3 regions of the Streptomyces sp. NPDC046859 genome follow, and region 3 is predicted to be linked to each of the others. Evidence: riboswitches for the same ligand, from Rfam matches in the RefSeq annotation. Region 3 holds a riboswitch; each other region holds the start of a gene.

Region 1 (5,867 bases), on a different contig from region 3:
CACGTGATCTGCGCGGCATTAACTTGTGACAAGTGATCGTCTGCCTATACGTTCACCCATCAACGAAGGCGCGCGGGTTCTGCGCGCCTTGGTCAGCGCTGTCTCGCGAAAGGTCCACGCATGCTCTCCGGGAACGGTCGTCACCGTCGCCCCCGCCAGGCTCCGGCTCTTCTCGTCGCGGCCGGTGTGACCGGCTCCGCCATCGCCATCCCGCTCCTCGGCGCCACGGGTGCGAGCGCGGCGGACGGCAATGTGTGGGACAAGGTCGCCGACTGCGAGAGCGGCGGCTCCTGGAGCGCGGACACGGGCAACGGGCACTACGGCGGACTCCAGTTGACCCAGGCGGACTGGGAGAAGTTCGGCGGTCTCGACTTCGCCGCCAGCCCGGACCTGGCGAGCCGCTCCCAGCAGATCGCCGTGGCGCAGGACGTCCTCGCTGAGCGCGGGACGGGTCCCTGGGGCACCTGCGCCGTGCTCAACGGGCTCACGAAGAAGTCGGGAGCCATCGACCTCGACACCGGGGTCGCGGGGGACTCCCCGAGCGAGGTGTCCGGGTCGTCCGGCTTGCTCGATTCATCCGAATCCTCTGACTCCTCCGGCGATTCGGCCCCCTCCGGCGACGCGTCGGGCACGCCGAGCGCTTCGGCGGACGACTCATCCGAATCACCCGGCAGCTCCACTTCTTCGCCCTCTTCGGCCTCCAAGGCCGATAAGTCCGGTAAGTCCGAGAGGGCCGGCGCGTCCGGCGGAGCGACGGTCTCGGAGTCGCCGGACAGCTCCCCCGTGGAGACGTTCGAGAGCGGCAACCGGGACAACTCCGGGCAGAGCGCGGGGTCCTGGAGTCTCGTCGACACCGCCTCGATCGAGGACGTGCCGACCGGTTCCGGCCGTCACCGCGGCGCCAGCGCCAAGGAGTCCGCGGCCGCGGACGCCGCCGCCGGCTCCTCCGGCCGCCACGCCTCCTACCGGGTCCGTGCGGGCGACACGCTCGCCTCCATCGCCGACTCCCTTGACGTCCACGGCGGATGGCGCGCGCTGTACGAGGCGAACAAGGCGGCCATCGGTGCCGACGCGAACAGCATCTCCGCCGGTCAGACGCTGGACGTCCCCACCGAATAGCGGCCGAACAGGGCCAAATGAAGCGGCAGTTCACGCCCGGCTTTCGTGGGTAATGTCCGTTTTGAATGGACTGAGAGATAGATCTCAGAAGCCGTGATCGTCTTTGAAAATCCCCGAGCGGCGTGTCTACGGTCGTGATCGCTCGCCACCACAGCGAGCCCCGTCAGCCGTCACGCCGAATCCTGCCGGCGGCCGTACGGGAACAGTCGTCGCGTCAAGCGCCGTAGGCAGGAGCGGGGGACCCAAGGTAAGCGCCGGGTCCGGAAGTCGAGGCCCTTCGGGGCCGGACGGCCGGAACCGGCTTGGGGTGAAGTCGCGCAGCACGCACCAGTGGTGCGCGACCGGGCAACTCAACCGGCCCGAACCCGACAGCTCACCTCGTAGGCGTCGGTGAGGGGATCTCTCCATGCTGTTCTCCAGCAAGAGCAAGCACCGTCGTCCGTCCAAGGCGGCCCGCGCCATCGCCGTCGTCGGCGTCACCGGCGCCGCCGCCGTCGCCGGCCCGCTGATGGCCGCCGGCAGCGCCTCGGCCGCCACCGCCTCCGAGTGGGACGCCGTCGCCCAGTGCGAGTCCGGCGGCAACTGGTCGATCAACACCGGCAACGGCTACTACGGCGGTCTGCAGTTCTCCGCCTCGACCTGGGCGGCCTATGGCGGCACCCAGTACGCCTCCACCGCCGACCAGGCCACCAAGGCCCAGCAGATCGCGATAGCCGAGAAGGTCCTCGCCAGCCAGGGCAAGGGCGCCTGGCCGAACTGCGGCACCGGCCTGTCGGGCGCGGCCTACAACGGCTCCTCCGCCACCGGCGGCGAGCAGAGCACCCGCTCCACCGAGGAGAAGCCGGCCTCCCGCTCCGCCGAGCGTCCGGCCGCCGAGAAGAGCACCAAGACCGTCACCACCCCGACCGGCAAGAAGGTCAAGAAGGGCGACGGCGAGTACAAGGTCGTCAAGGGCGACACCCTCAGCACGATCGCCGCCGACCAGGACGTCAAGGGCGGCTGGGAGAAGCTCTTCAAGCTGAACAAGGACATCGTCCAGGACGCCGACCTGATCTACCCGGGTCAGCAGCTCCACCTCAAGTAGGACCCCCCACAGGCTCCCCGCCCCGGTGCGCGTTCCCCCGTACGCACCGGGGCGGGGTTCTGTGCGTGCAGGGGCCCGGTCTTTGTTCCGTTCGGAAACAATTCGCTCTCGGTTCCGTCCATAGAGCGGTCGACCGCTGGCCGAAGCCCCCGAGCCGGTTAGGCTCGTCTCGCAGCACCCATCGCGGGCTGCGTACAGGCTTCACATCACGAAGGAGATGCTCGTGCCGTCCATCGACGTCGTCGTAGCCCGGGAAATCCTGGACTCCCGAGGCAATCCCACGGTCGAGGTCGAGGTCGGCCTCGACGACGGCAGCACGGGTCGTGCCGCCGTCCCGTCCGGCGCCTCCACCGGCGCCTTCGAGGCCGTCGAGCTGCGCGACGGTGACCCCAACCGCTACCTCGGCAAGGGTGTCGAGAAGGCCGTCCTCGCCGTCATCGAGCAGATCGGCCCGGAGCTCGTCGGCTACGACGCCACCGAGCAGCGCCTGATCGACCAGGCCATGTTCGACCTGGACGCCACCGACAACAAGAGCTCCCTCGGCGCCAACGCCATCCTCGGCGTCTCGCTCGCCGTGGCCCACGCCGCCTCCGAGGCCAGCGACCTGCCGCTGTTCCGCTACCTGGGCGGCCCGAACGCGCACCTGCTGCCGGTGCCGATGATGAACATCCTGAACGGCGGCTCGCACGCCGACTCCAACGTGGACATCCAGGAGTTCATGATCGCCCCGATCGGCGCGGAGTCCTTCTCCGAGGCGCTGCGCTGGGGCGCCGAGGTCTACCACACGCTGAAGAAGGTCCTGAAGAGCAAGGGCCTGGCCACCGGCCTCGGCGACGAGGGCGGCTTCGCCCCGAACCTGGGCTCCAACCGCGAGGCCCTCGACCTCATCCTCGAGGCGATCAACGAGGCCGGCTACGCCCCCGGCGAGCAGATCGCCCTCGCCCTCGACGTGGCCGCCTCCGAGTTCTACAAGGACGGCGTCTACACCTTCGAGGGCAAGGAGCGCTCGGCGGCCGAGATGACCGAGTACTACGCGGAACTCGTCGACGCGTACCCGCTCGTCTCCATCGAGGACCCGCTGTTCGAGGACGACTGGGAGGGCTGGAAGACCATCACCGACAAGCTCGGTGACAAGGTCCAGCTCGTCGGCGACGACCTGTTCGTCACCAACCCCGAGCGCCTCGCCCGCGGCATCGAGGAGGGCGCCGCCAACGCGCTGCTCGTGAAGGTGAACCAGATCGGCTCGCTCACCGAGACCCTGGACGCCGTCGAGCTGGCCCAGCGCAACGGCTTCAAGTGCATGATGTCCCACCGCTCCGGCGAGACCGAGGACGTCACCATCGCCGACCTGGCCGTCGCCACCAACTGCGGCCAGATCAAGACCGGCGCCCCGGCCCGCTCCGAGCGCGTCGCCAAGTACAACCAGCTGCTGCGCATCGAGGAGATCCTCGACGACGCCGCGGTGTACGCAGGCCGCAGCGCGTTCCCGCGCTTCAAGGGCTGAGGCACGCACCCGTAGGAAGCGTCGTACGTACGTCCCCGTACTCGGTCCCGTACCGTGTGCGGGGACGTACGCGCGTTGAGACGGGAGGCGGGACATGGCCGTGAGGGACCGGGACCGGTTCTCCACCGCGACCAGGATCCGGTTGCTCGGGGAGCAGACGGCGGCCCGTGTCTACCGCTCCCAGACCAAGCGGCAGGCCCGGCGCTCCCGGCTCACCGGACGCGCCGCGCTGCTCGCCCTGGTCGTGTGCACCCTCGTCGTGGCCATGGCGTACCCGATAAGGCAGTACGTCTCCCAGCGCGCCGAGATCGCCGACCTCCAGCGCGAGAAGGCCGCGACCGCCCGGCGCGTCGAGGAGCTGCGCGACCTCAAGGCCCGCTGGCAGGACGACGCCTACGCCGAGCAGCAGATCCGGCTGCGCCTGCACTACGTGATGCCCGGGGAGACCGGCTACATCGTCGTCGACCCGGACGCGGCCAAGCAGTCGCGGACCGACCTGGGCGCGGCCCACCGCCCCTGGTACACGAACCTCTGGGAGGGCGTCGACAAGGCCGACGCCGCCCGCAGTGAACAGAACCGATAGAAAGACAGGCATGGAAACGCCCCCGCCGCCCACCCCGCGCACCGAGCCCACCGACGCGGACGTCGAGGCATTCAAGCAGCAGCTCGGCCGCCCCCCGCGCGGGCTGCGCGCGATCGCGCACCGGTGCCCCTGCGGTCAGCCGGACGTGGTCGAGACGGCCCCGCGGCTGCCCGACGGCACCCCCTTCCCGACGCTGTACTACCTGACGTGCCCGAAGGCGTCGTCGGCGATCGGCACGCTGGAGGCCAACGGCGTGATGAAGGAGATGACGGCGCGTCTGGAGAGCGACCCCGAGCTGGCCGCCGCGTACCGCGCGGCGCACGAGGACTACATCCGGCGGCGGGACGAGATCGAGGAGCTGACGGGCTTCCCCAGCGCGGGCGGCATGCCCGACCGCGTGAAGTGCCTGCACGTGCTGGTGGCGCACTCGCTGGCCGCCGGACCCGGCGTCAACCCGCTGGGCGACGAGGCCCTGGCGATGCTGCCGGAGTGGTGGCGCAAGGGCGCCTGCGTGACGCTTCCCGCGAAGGAGGAGGACCGGTGACCCGGGTCGCGGCCGTCGACTGCGGCACCAACTCCATCCGGCTCCTCGTGGCCGACGTGCACCCGGACACCGGTGAACTCGCCGAGCTGGACCGGCGGATGACGATCGTGCGGCTCGGCCAGGGCGTCGACCGCACGGGCCGACTGGCGCCCGAGGCGCTGGAGCGCACCTTCGCCGCCTGCCGCGAGTACGCGGCGGTCATCGCGGAGCACGGCGCCGAGCGGGTGCGCTTCGTCGCCACTTCCGCGTCCCGGGACGCCGAGAACCGCGACGAGTTCGTCCGCGGGGTCGTGGACATCCTGGGGGTCGAGCCCGAGGTCGTCAGCGGCGACCAGGAGGCCGAGTTCTCCTTCACCGGCGCGACGCGCGAACTGACCGGACGGGCCGACCTGAAGCGGCCGTACCTGGTCGTGGACATCGGCGGCGGCTCGACCGAGTTCGTCGTCGGCGAGGAGCACGTGCGCGCCGCGCGCTCCGTGGACGTGGGCTGCGTCCGGATGACGGAGCGTCATCTGGTCCGGGACGGCGTCGTCTCCGACCCGCCCTCCGCCGCGCAGATCGCGGCCATACGGGCCGACATCGAGGCGGCCCTGGACCTCGTCGAGGAGACGGTGCCGCTGCGCGAGGCGCGGACGCTGGTCGGGCTGGCCGGTTCGGTGACCACGGTGGCGGCGATCGCGCAGGACCTGCCGGAGTACGACTCGGCCCGCATCCACCACTCCCGGGTCAGCCGGGACCGGGTCCGGGAGATCACCGAGTGGCTGCTGCGCTCCACGCACGCGGAACGGGCGGCCGTGCCGTCCATGCACCCGGGCCGGGTGGACGTCATCGCGGCGGGCGCCCTGGTGCTGCTGGCGATCATGGAACGCGTCGACGCCGAGGAGGTCGTGGTCAGCGAGCACGACATCCTGGACGGCATCGCGTGGTCGCTGGTGTGATCCGCTCGCGCGCTCGGGTGTGACGCGCCCGAGTCGAGGCGCCCGGCCGCGGTCCGCTCCTGGGCGCTCCGCGCCCACCTCTTCCGGCCGCCCCC
Region 2 (5,867 bases), on a different contig from region 3:
GGCAGGGCGACCGGCTCCTGCTCCTGGCCGTCGTAGTTCGGGGCGAAGTCGACCGTGTCCTCGTCGATCGACTCCGTCATCAGGCTCGTCGCCTGTGCCTGCCGGCACTCGGTGTACCGCATGGCGGCCGGCGGGTCGTCGTTGCCCAGGGAGCCGAAGTTGCCGTGGCCGTCCACCAGGGGCACGCGCATCGAGAAGGGCTGGGCCATGCGCACCAGGGCGTCGTAGATCGACGCGTCGCCGTGCGGGTGCAGCTTGCCCATCACCTCGCCGACGACACGGGCGCACTTCACATAGCCGCGGTCGGGACGCAGGCCCATCTCGTTCATCTGGTAGACGATGCGGCGGTGCACCGGCTTCAGGCCGTCGCGGGCGTCCGGCAGGGCACGCGAGTAGATGACCGAGTAGGCGTACTCGAGGAAGGAGCCCTGCATCTCGTCGACGACGTCGATGTCGAGGATCCGCTCCTCGAACGAGTCGTCGGGCGGCGGGGTCTTCGTGCTGCGGCGGGCCATCGCTGCCGGCTCCTTCTGTCTGCTGTGGCGCAAGCGTGTGACGGGTCTGACGCGGACCATTGTGGACCGCGGCACTGACAACCACCGACCAGGACCCGATGTGGGGCTCCCGCCCGGCGGGGTGAAGTGTCGCCGACGCCGGTCTCCTCCCGCGACCGCGGTCGCGCACGGGACACCGGCCGGCCCGCTCGGGACCGCGCGCGGCGCCGGCGGCAAGCCGGTGCCGCGCGACCGTTCACCCTCAGGGGTGATCGACGGGAAGCATGCCAGGTCGAGGCGAGCGGCGTCGGCCCGGGGCCCGGACCGCCCGGCCGTGCCGCGTCCGCGCCGTGATGCACGGCGAAGCGGCTCGGCGGGCCGGAGGGGGCGCCGCCGGGGGCCTCGGCCGGGGCCGGACCGGCACGGCGTGGTGACCGGGAACTTCGCCGAGCCTCCGCACGCTGCATACAGTGGCAGGAGCTGAGCAGGATCCGCTCGACACAACGCAGCGCACGCGACCGGAAGGACATCTTGCCCATGGGTCACACGGCCACACCGGAGGCACAATCCGGCGGCCTCTCCGCGACCGAGCACCGCCTGGCCAACGGCTTGCGCGTGGTGCTCTCCGAGGACCACCTCACGCCGGTCGCCGCGGTCTGCCTCTGGTACGACGTCGGCTCCCGCCACGAGGTCAAGGGCCGTACCGGACTCGCCCACCTCTTCGAGCACCTGATGTTCCAGGGGTCGAACAGCGTGAAGGGCACGGGCCACTTCGAACTCGTCCAGGGCGCGGGCGGCTCGCCGAACGGCACCACCAGCTTCGAACGCACCAACTACTTCGAGACCATGCCCGCCCACCAGCTGGAGCTCGCGCTGTGGCTGGAGGCCGACCGCATGGGCAGCCTCCTGGTGGCGCTCGACGAGGAGGGCCTGGAGAACCAGCGCGACGTCGTGAAGAACGAGCGGCGCCAGCGCTACGACAACGTCCCGTACGGCACCGCCTTCGAGCGCCTGACCGCGATGTCGTACCCCGACGGGCACCCCTACCACCACACGCCGATCGGCTCGATGGCCGACCTCGACGCGGCGAGCCTGGAGGACGCGCGCGCGTTCTTCCGCACCTACTACGCGCCGAACAACGCCGTGCTGTCGATCGTCGGCGACATCGACCCGGAGCAGACGCTTGCCTGGGTCGAGAAGTACTTCGGCTCCATCCCGTCCCACGACGGCAAGCCGGCTCCGCGCGACGGCTCGCTGCCCGACGTCATCGGCGAGGAGCTGCGCGAGGTCGTCGAGGAGAACGTCCCCGCGCGCGCGATGATGGCCGCCTACCGCCTCCCGAGCGACGGCACCCGCGAGGCCGACGCCGCCGACCTGGCGCTGACCGTCCTCGGCGGCGGCGAGTCCTCCCGCCTCTACAACCGGCTCGTGCGGCGCGACCGTACGGCCGTGGCGGCCGGCTTCGGCCTGCTCCGCCTGGCCGGCGCGCCCTCCCTCGGCTGGCTGGACGTGAAGACCTCCGGTGACGTCGAGGTGCCCGTGATCGAGGCGGCCGTCGACGAGGAGCTCGCCCGCTTCGCCGCGGAGGGCCCCACCGCCGAGGAGATGGAGCGCGCGCAGGCGCAGCTGGAGCGCGAGTGGCTGGACCGGCTCGGCACCTGCGCCGGCCGCGCGGACGAACTGTGCCGCTACGCAGTCCTGTTCGGCGACCCACAGCTCGCCTTCACCGCCGTGCGGCGCGTGCTCGACGTCACCGCCGAGGAGGTGCAGGCGGTCGCCCAGGCCCGGCTGCGCCCGGACAACCGCGCGGTGCTGGTGTACGAGCCGGTGGCCGGTGAGGCCGAGGACGCCCAAGCCCCCGCCACCGACGAGAACGAGGAGTCGGCGCAGTGACCGAGCTCGCCAGCATGGAGTTCCACCCGCAGCCCCAGGCCGGCGCGCCCCGGCCCTGGGCGTTCCCGGCCCCCGAGCGCGGCACCCTGGACAACGGCCTGACGGTGCTGTGCTGCCACCGCCCCGGACAGCAGGTCGTCGCCGTCGAGGTCCTCCTCGACACCCCGCTCGACGCCGAGCCCGCGGGCCTGGACGGTATCGCCACGATCATGGCGCGGGCCCTGTCCGAGGGCACCGACAAGCACACGGCCGAGGAGTTCGCCGCCGAGCTGGAGCGCTGTGGCGCAACCCTCGACGCCTACGCCGACCACCCCGGCGTCCGCGTCAGCCTGGAGGTGCCGGTCTCCCGGCTGCCGAAGGCGCTGGACCTGCTCGCCGACGCGCTCCGGGCGCCGCTGTTCGCCGACGCCGAGGTGGAGCGCCTGGTGCGCAACCGCCTGGACGAGATCCCGCACGAGCTGGCCAACCCCTCGCGGCGGGCCGCCAAGGAGCTCGCCCGGCAGCTGTTCCCGGCGTCCTCGCGTATGTCCCGCCCGCGCCAGGGCACCGAGGAGACCGTCGCCGGCATCGACTCCGCGGGCGTACGCGCCTTCTTCGAGCGGCACGTGCGCCCCGCCACCTCCACGGTCGTGGTCGTCGGCGACCTCACCGACGTCGACCTCGACACCCTGCTCGGGGACAGCCTGGGCGCCTGGACCGGTTCGCAGGGCGAGCCGCGGCCCGTCCCGCCGGTCACCGCGGACGACACCGGGCGCGTCGTCATCGTGGACCGTCCCGGCGCCGTCCAGACGCAGCTGCTGATCGGCCGGATCGGCCCGGACCGGCACGACCGCGTGTGGCCGGCGCAGGTCCTCGGCACGTACTGCCTCGGCGGCACCCTCACCTCCCGCCTGGACAAGGTGCTGCGCGAGGAGAAGGGCTACACCTACGGCGTGCGCGCGTTCGGGCAGGTCCTGCGCTCGGCGCCGGACGGCACCGGCGCCTCGATGCTCGCCATCACCGGTTCCGTCGACACGCCCAACACCGGCCCCGCCCTGGACGACCTGTGGACCGTCCTGCGGGGGATCGCGGCCGACGGACTCACCGACGCCGAGCGGGACTTCGCCGTGCAGAACCTCGTCGGGGTGGCGCCGCTGAAGTACGAGACGGCCGCCGCCGTGGCGGGCACCCTGGCCGACCAGGTCGAGCAGTACCTGCCCGACGACTTCCAGGCGAAGCTGTACCAGCAGCTCGCCGCCACCGGAACCGTCGAGGCCACGGCCGCCGTCGTGAGCGCCTTCCCGGCGGACCGCCTCGTCACGGTTCTCGTCGGCGACGCCTCGGCGATCCGGGAGCCCGTCGAGGCCCTCGGCATCGGTGAAGTCACCGTCGTGACGGCCGAGTAGAGCACCCGCCGGCCCCGCGGCGGGCCCGCGCGCGAGGGGAGCCCTGGTGACGGCAAAGTCACCAGGGCTCCCTTATGCCCGAATTGGGGCGGAGGTTGCCTGTCTGCCCTGTGGGATGCGCTACAAAAGCCGCGTTCCGTTTGGGAATTGAACGCGGCCCCGCTTAGCGTCATCCGGGCTGTCCGTCAGGCAGTGCGCCGCGCCCGCGGCACCGGACAGTCATCGCCGAGTCCCCGTATGGCGCGAGCCAGGGGAGCCGGGGACCCATCGCAGTCCCTGGGGTGAATCGGACGCCCGCGCAGCCGCGAGGGGGTCCGTAGGAGACCTTCCTGCTCCGAACCCGTCAGCTAACCCGGTAGGCGAGAGGGAAGGAAAGGACCAGCCACCACATGGCGTTCAGCTGCGCCACGGGGAAGAACCGCCCCTCCGGGAAGCACCGCAAGCCCGGCCGGTTCGAGCGCACCACGGCCCGTGCGGCCGGTGTCGCCGCCATCACCGCCACCGGCGTCGTGGGCACCCTCGCCGCCCCCGCGCTGGCCGCCGAGCCCGCCGCGGAGCAGACCGGCCTCATCCCGGTCGTCGTCGTCGAGGACTCCATCGCCACCCAGATCGACGCGCAGGCCGCCGCCCAGGAGCGGGCCGCCGCCGAGGCCGCCGCCCGCAAGGAGGCCGCCCAGGAGGCCGCGCGGCACAAGGCCGCCGAGAAGGCCAAGCAGGAGCGGGAGGCGAAGGAGCGGGCCGCGCGGGAGGCCGAGCGCAAGCGCCTGCTGTCCTACGTGGCCCCGATAGCCGGTTCGTACGTGTCCACCGCGTACCGGTCCGGCGGCGCGGTCTGGTCCTCCGGCAGCCACACCGGCATCGACTTCCACGCCGCCAGCGGCACCTCCGTGCACGCGGTCGGCGCGGGCACCGTCGTCGAGGCCGGCTGGGGCGGCGCCTACGGCAACAACGTCGTGATCAAGATGAACGACGGCACCTACACCCAGTACGGGCACCTGTCGTCGGTCGGCGTCTCGGTGGGCCAGACGGTCACCCCCGGCCAGCAGATCGGCCTGTCCGGCGCCACCGGCAACGTCACCGGGCCGCATCTGCACTTCGAGGCGCGCACCACCGCCGAGTACGGCTCCGACATCGACCCGATCGCCTACCTGCGCGCGCACGGCGTCGCCCTCTGACGCCTCCGCCCGCCTTACCGCAGCCCCGGCTCCCGAGCCGGGGCTTTCGGTCTTTCTGGACAACGGCTGTCCAAAAAATATCCATGGATTCCGGCCCGCCGTCGGAAATTCACGCTTCTTGCCATAGAGTCGCTGAACACACGTCATTCGTCGACGTTTCACGGGGATTAAGGCGGAGGTCGGCATGCGTATTCCGGCGCACTCGGTGTGCACCGCGATCCGGGACGACATCGTCGCCGGTGTCCTGGAGCGCGGCGGCCGTCTCACGGAGGAAGTCCTCGCCCGCCGCTACGGCGTCTCCCGCGTCCCCGTGCGCGAGGCGCTGCGCACCCTGGAGGCGGAGGGCTTCGTGGTGACCCGCCGGCACGCGGGCGCGTGCGTGGCCGAGCCAACCGAGCAGGAGGCGGCCGACGTGCTGGAGATGCGCACTCTGCTGGAGCCGCTCGGCGCCGCCCGGGCCGCCCAGCGGCGCACGGAGGCCCATCTGAAGGTGCTGCGCGGCCTGGTCAGGCTGGGTCAGGAGCGGGCCAGGCGCGGCAACAGCGAGGATCTGCGCTCGCTGGGCGGCTGGTTCCACGAGACGCTGGCCCAGGCGTCCGGCAGTACCGCGCTGACCTCGACGCTGACCCTGCTGCGCCACAAGATCGCCTGGATGTTCGCCGTGGAGGCGTCCGCCGACCCGGTGGAGTCCTGGGCGGAGCACGGCGCGATCGTCGACGCGGTGGCGCGCGGCGACGGTGAACGCGCCCGCGCGCTCACCGCCCTGCACACCGAGCGCGGGCTGTCCGCGCACCGGCTGCGCTTCGGCTCCGGGAGCGACCGCGCGGAGCGTGTGAGGAATTCGCAACATGCCGTAAACATGCCGAGCCTGCGCGATTAACACAGCCACCGTATACAAAGAAGAGCAATTCCGGGGCGGC
Region 3 (5,867 bases):
ACCTCGATCGCGCCGCCGGGACGCACCACACCGCCCGCCGAGACGACGCCCATGATTCCGGCCTTGCGCACGAGGCGGCCGGCCTCGTCGCGGTCCACCACCTGCTTGAGCAGCCCGTCCTGGAAGCGGTCGATCTGCAGGCACGGGTTCCGCAGCCCGGTGACCTCGACCACGGCCTCGGCGCCGATGCGCAGCAGCGTGCCCACCGCGAGTCCGAGCAGGTCCAGGCCGTGCGTGGTGACGTTCTCCCCGAGTTCGCCGGGCGCCACCCGGAACTTCGCCTCGGCGAGTTCGGCGAAGAGCTCCTCATGGATGAGGTGCACCTGGCGCAGGTTCGGCTGCGCGGGGTCCTGGGCGACGCGGGAGCGGTGCTTCACCGTCACCCCCGCGTGGACGTCCCCGTCCACTCCCGGACACGGCCCCCCTTCGTTCGCCCCGGCCCTCACGCCGGGCGGACCACACTGTGGATCGACGACTCGCCGTCGTAGTAGATCGACTCCTCGCGGACGTACGCGCCGGGCTTCGGGGCGTGGATCATCATGCCGTTGCCGACGTAGAGGCCCACGTGGGTGACGTCGTCGTAGAAGAAGACCAGGTCACCGGGCTGGGCGCTGGACAGCGGGACCGTCGTGCCGGCGCTGACCTGGTCGTAGGTGACGCGCGGGATGTCCACGCCGGCGGCCTTCCAGGCGGCCTGGGTGAGGCCGGAGCAGTCGTAGGAGCCGGGGCCGGTGGCGCCCCAGACGTACGGCTTGCCGATCTGGGTGCGGGCGAAGGCCAGCGCCTTCCCGGCCCTCGTGGCGTACGACCCGTCCGGGGCGGTGCTGCCCTGCTCCCGCTGATCCTGTTCCTGCTGCTGCGCGGCCTCCTCGCGGCGGCGCTCGGCCTGCGCCTGCTGCCGGGCCAGTTCCTCGGCCTTGCGGGCGGCCTCTTCCTGCTTGCGCTTCTCGATCGCGGCGAGGCGGGCCTTCTCCTGCGCGGTCAGCTCGGAGAGCAGCCGGCGCGCGTCCGCGAGCTTCTTCTGGACGGTGAACTTGGCGGTCCGCAGGTCCTTCTGCGACGCGGTGAGCGTCTCGAGGCTCCGGGTGGCCTCCTGCCGCTTCTTCATCGTCGCGGACTGATCGGTGAAGTACTCGTCCACCGACTGCTTCTGACGGCCCGTCATGCGGCTCATCAGCTGGGACTGGTCGAAGTAGTCCTGGGGGCTGTCCGCGAGGAGGAACGTCGCGGTGTCCGGGGCGGCGGCGCCGGTGCGGTACTGGGCGGCGGCGTTGCGGCCGAGCTCCTCGCGCGCGTCGTTGAGCTTCTGCGTGCGCCGGGCGACGTCGTCGAGGAGGGTGTCGACGCGCTTGCGCTGCTTGGTCGTCTTCTCCTTGGCCGCGTTGTACTTCTCGGTGGCCGACTCCGCCTGGCGGTAGAGGTCGTCGACCTTCTTCTCGACCTCTTCGAGGCTCGGCCTGTCGTCGGCGGACGGGTTCGCCTGGGCCGTCTGGGACAGCAGGGCCACGGAGGTGAGGGCCGCGGTGGCCAGCGCGGGGGTCCGTATGCCGGCCACGCGTGTTCCGGAGGGACGCGACTTGCGGTGCGACGCCAAGGGAGGCGACTCCTTCCATGCTCCGCCTACCGAGTTAGCTGTCGGGTTCGGGCGGGTGGTTCGGAAGGGTTGCCCTACGGCCGCTCCCGGGACGGGGAGTCGGGCCGATTCACCCCAAGTTCGGTGGGTCCCCGGCTCCGGATGCACCGGACTCGGCGGAGGCCGCACGGCCCGGCGTCGTTCGCCGGTGGGGGTCGTACGGCCTGCCCGGCACGGTAGCCAACCGGTGTGGCCGCTGTGAAGGTTGATGTGCGATATGCCCGATACATTTTCGTGACCTTGAGTCCGGGGCGCGGATGGAGGGGGGCGGCTCGGGCGGCCGATGCCGTTCTGAGGCATCCATGCCTCCTGTTCCCAATGGGCCGATACGCACTGCTCGGCGCCGGGCGGTGTGTGGCGTGATGGCATGACTTCGCACGGTGATCGGCGGGCCGCGCACCGCCCCGGATGGTGTGATGTTCTCCAGGCGGCAGCCGGTTGTCGGTGGGGCCGCCTAGACTCGGAGAGCGATGAGCAGCCTCTTTGACGACAGCTTCCTGGCGGACCTCCAGGCCCCACGGGCCCACGGGGAAGAGCACCCGCCACCGCCCGAGGACGATCACACTCCGGAGCCGCTTCCGGAGGATCTGTTCGGCGGGAAGTTCGACGTGCCGCCGGACCGCGACGCCTACTACCGCGACGGCGCCCCGCGCCCGGCCCTCGACGCCGCCGCGCTGCTGGAGGGGCTCAACGAGAACCAGCGCGCGGCCGTCGTCCACTCCGGCACCCCGCTGCTCATCGTGGCCGGGGCCGGGTCCGGCAAGACGCGCGTGCTCACGCACCGCATCGCCTACCTGCTCGCCGAGCGGAACGTGCATCCGGGCCAGATCCTGGCGATCACCTTCACCAACAAGGCCGCCGGCGAGATGAAGGAGCGCGTCGAGCAGCTCGTCGGACCGCGGGCGAACGCGATGTGGGTGATGACCTTCCACAGCGCCTGCGTCCGCATCCTGCGCCGGGAGAGCAAGAGGCTCGGGTTCACCTCCTCGTTCTCGATCTACGACGCCGCCGACAGCAAGCGGCTGATGGCGCTCGTCTGCCGGGACCTCGACCTCGACCCGAAGCGGTTCCCGCCCAAGTCGTTCAGCGCCAAGATCAGCAACCTGAAGAACGAGCTGATCGACGAGGAGGACTTCGCCGCCCAGGCCACCGACGGGTTCGAGAAGACCCTCGCCCAGGCGTACGCGCTGTACCAGTCGCGGCTGCGGGAGGCCAACGCCCTCGACTTCGACGACCTGATCATGACGACGGTCAATCTGCTGCGCGCCTTCCCGGACGTCGCCGAGCACTACCGCCGCCGGTTCCGCCATGTGCTGGTGGACGAGTACCAGGACACCAACCACGCGCAGTACGCGCTGGTGCGCGAGCTGGTCGGCACGTCCGAGCACCCCGTCGACGTACCGCCCGAGGCCGAGGTCCCGCCCGCCGAGCTGTGCGTGGTGGGTGACGCCGACCAGTCGATCTACGCCTTCCGGGGCGCCACCATCCGCAACATCCTCCAGTTCGAGGAGGACTACCCGGACGCGACGACGATCCTCCTGGAGCAGAACTACCGCTCCACACAGACCATCCTCAGCGCCGCCAACGCCGTCATCGAGCGCAACGAGTCCCGCCGGCCCAAGAACCTGTGGACCAACGCCGGCGCGGGCGCGCGCATCACCGGCTACGTCGCGGACACCGAGCACGACGAGGCGCAGTTCGTCGCCGACGAGATAGACCGCCTGACCGACAAGGGCGAGGCGAAGGCCGGCGACGTCGCCGTCTTCTACCGGACGAACGCCCAGTCCCGTGTCTTCGAGGAAGTCTTCATCCGCGTCGGGCTGCCGTACAAGGTCGTCGGCGGTGTGCGCTTCTACGAGCGCAAGGAGGTCCGGGACGTCCTGGCCTACCTGCGGGTCCTGGCCAACCCCGAGGACTCCGTCCCGCTGCGCCGGATCCTGAACGTCCCCAAGCGCGGCATCGGCGAGCGTGCCGAGGCCATGATCGACGCCCTGTCGCAGCGGGAGAAGATCAGCTTCCCGCAGGCCCTGCGGCGCGTCGACGAGGCGTACGGCATGGCCGCGCGGTCGACCAACGCCGTCAAGCGGTTCAACGCGCTGATGGAGGAGCTCCGCACGATCGTCGAGTCCGGCGCGAGCCCGGCGACGATCGTGGAGGCCGTCCTGGAACGGACGGGGTACCTCGCCGAGTTGCAGGCCTCCACCGACCCGCAGGACGAGACCCGGATCGAGAACCTCCAGGAACTCGCGGCCGTGGCCCTGGAGTTCGAGCAGGAGTCGGCCGAAGGCGAGGAGTCCGGCGGGCTCGCCGCCTTCCTGGAACGGGTCGCGCTCGTCGCCGACTCCGACCAGATCCCGGACGAGGAGGAGGACGGCTCCGGAGTCATCACCCTGATGACGCTCCACACCGCCAAGGGCCTGGAGTTCCCGGTCGTCTTCCTCACCGGCATGGAGGACGGCGTCTTCCCGCACATGCGCGCCCTCGGCCAGGCCAAGGAGCTGGAGGAGGAGCGGCGGCTCGCGTACGTCGGCATCACGCGTGCCCGGGAGCGGCTGTACCTGACGCGCTCGGCGCTGCGCAGCGCCTGGGGCCAGCCGTCGTACAACCCGCCCTCCCGGTTCCTGGAGGAGATCCCGGCCGCGCACGTGGACTGGAAGCGGACGGGCGGGAGTTCGCCCCTGTCGTCCGGTCCCGCCTCCGGGGTGGCGGCGTCGCTGTCCTCGTCCCGCTCGCGCTCCTCGGCGTCGGGCGCGTCCGGGTTCGCGACGCGGCGCACCTCGGAGAAGCCGGTCGTGCAGCTGTCGGTGGGGGACCGGGTCACGCACGACCAGTTCGGCCTCGGCACCGTGATGGCCGTGAAGGGCACGGGCGCGAACGCCGAGGCGACGATCGACTTCGGCGAGCCCAAGCCGAAGCGGCTGCTGCTCCGGTACGCGCCGGTGGAGAAGCTCTGAGGCCGGTGGAGAAGCGCTAAGGCCGGTTCGGAGAAGCTCTAAGGGGGGTCTCGCCGATCACGCCGGGGCCCGGCCTGATCGGCGAGACACCCCCAGCGCGTCGGCGGACGCGAGACGGCCCCCGCTGCCGGAAGGGACGGGCGCCGGTGCTGCTTCGCCGAGCGGGCGTCTACGTGGGGTCCAGGCCGTGGCTGCGCAGCCAGGCCAGCGGGTCTATCGCCGAACCCCCACCGGGCCGGACCTCGAAGTGCAGGTGCGGGCCCGTGGAGTTGCCCGAGTTGCCGGAGTACGCGATCGGGTCGCCGGCCTTGACCGTCGTACCGGAGGCGACGCGGTACGTGGAGAGGTGGCAGTACCACGTCTCCGTGCCGTCCTTCGCGGTCACGATCATCATGTTGCCGTAGGCGCTGTTCCACTGCGTGCGGACGGTGCCGTCGGTCGCGGCCAGCACCGTGGTGCCGTACGAGACCGGGAAGTCGATGCCCGAGTGGACCGACATCCAGTTGATGCCGGACTGGCCGAAGTAGGCGCTCAGGCCGTGCTGCGCGACGGGGACCGCGAATTTCGGGCGCAGCCGCTCCTTGCGGGCCGCCTCCTCGGCGGCCTTCCGCTTCTCGGCCGCCTGCTGGGCCTTGAGGTCGATGCGCTCCTGCGTCCGGCTGGCCCGGTCGGCGAAGTCGTCGGCGCCGGCGGAGAGGCTCTCGAGCTGGCTGTCCAGCTTGTTGTTCGCCGCGGACGGCTTCACCGCGTCGCCCTCGGCGGCCAGCGTGGTGGGTTCCTTCTCGTCGGTGAGGTCACCGACGGACGCGGCGGCGATGCCCGCCACACCCATCACACACGCCGACGGCACGGCGATCGTCAGCAGCGCGGAGCGCTTGGGGGGCGTACGGCGACGGGAGCGCGCCCCGCTGCGGGAGGCGGCACGCGGCGCCGGGGCCGGAGTGATCTCCTCCTGGTCGTCGAGAAGCGGCTCGACGACGGGGAGTTGGCCCGTCGAGGCCGGGTCGGAGGCGTCCTGGGCCGGGTCGTCGTAGCCCGACTCGTTCTCGTACGCCGACGGGTCCTGGTACGCGGACTGCTCGTCGTAGGCGGCCGGGTCGTAGGACGGGTGCTCGACCTGCTCGAAGTGCGCGGTCGTCTGCTGGTCGAAGGATTCTGCTGCCGGCTCGTACTCGTCGGGGGCCGGTGCGGCGCCGCCGTCGGAGTTCCACTGCGTGGCGTCGTACGCGCCGGTGTCGAAGGTCTGCGTGCCCCACTCCCACTGCTGGGTGGGGTCGGCC

What was found. Region 3 has a riboswitch for cyclic di-AMP ahead of ABZ899_RS19720 (NlpC/P60 family protein). Riboswitches for the same ligand answer to the same signal wherever they lie in the genome.
Region 1: it holds a riboswitch for cyclic di-AMP, as region 3 does, so the genes downstream of both, ABZ899_RS04880 (transglycosylase family protein) here and ABZ899_RS19720 (NlpC/P60 family protein) in region 3, are expected to answer to the same signal.
Region 2: it holds a riboswitch for cyclic di-AMP, as region 3 does, so the genes downstream of both, ABZ899_RS17555 (M23 family metallopeptidase) here and ABZ899_RS19720 (NlpC/P60 family protein) in region 3, are expected to answer to the same signal.

The regions. Positions count from the first base shown of each region.
Region 1 is NZ_JBEYXR010000003.1:87,856-93,722, reverse strand. It holds gene ABZ899_RS04885 (transglycosylase family protein) at 121-1,119, shown strand; cyclic di-AMP (ydaO/yuaA leader) riboswitch at 1,329-1,521, shown strand; gene ABZ899_RS04880 (transglycosylase family protein) at 1,526-2,203, shown strand; gene eno (phosphopyruvate hydratase) at 2,427-3,707, shown strand; gene ABZ899_RS04870 (septum formation initiator family protein) at 3,802-4,290, shown strand; gene ABZ899_RS04865 (DUF501 domain-containing protein) at 4,301-4,834, shown strand; gene ABZ899_RS04860 (Ppx/GppA phosphatase family protein) at 4,831-5,772, shown strand.
Region 2 is NZ_JBEYXR010000010.1:130,463-136,329, forward strand. It holds gene ABZ899_RS17540 (DNA topoisomerase IV subunit A) at 1-515, opposite strand, end outside; gene ABZ899_RS17545 (pitrilysin family protein) at 1,032-2,387, shown strand; gene ABZ899_RS17550 (pitrilysin family protein) at 2,384-3,772, shown strand; cyclic di-AMP (ydaO/yuaA leader) riboswitch at 3,986-4,149, shown strand; gene ABZ899_RS17555 (M23 family metallopeptidase) at 4,162-4,947, shown strand; gene ABZ899_RS17560 (GntR family transcriptional regulator) at 5,132-5,827, shown strand.
Region 3 is NZ_JBEYXR010000012.1:133,449-139,315, reverse strand. It holds partial or broken gene ABZ899_RS19725 (MOSC domain-containing protein) at 1-410, opposite strand, end outside; gene ABZ899_RS19720 (NlpC/P60 family protein) at 443-1,594, opposite strand; cyclic di-AMP (ydaO/yuaA leader) riboswitch at 1,603-1,762, opposite strand; gene pcrA (DNA helicase PcrA) at 2,104-4,587, shown strand; gene ABZ899_RS19710 (M23 family metallopeptidase) at 4,757-5,867, opposite strand, start outside.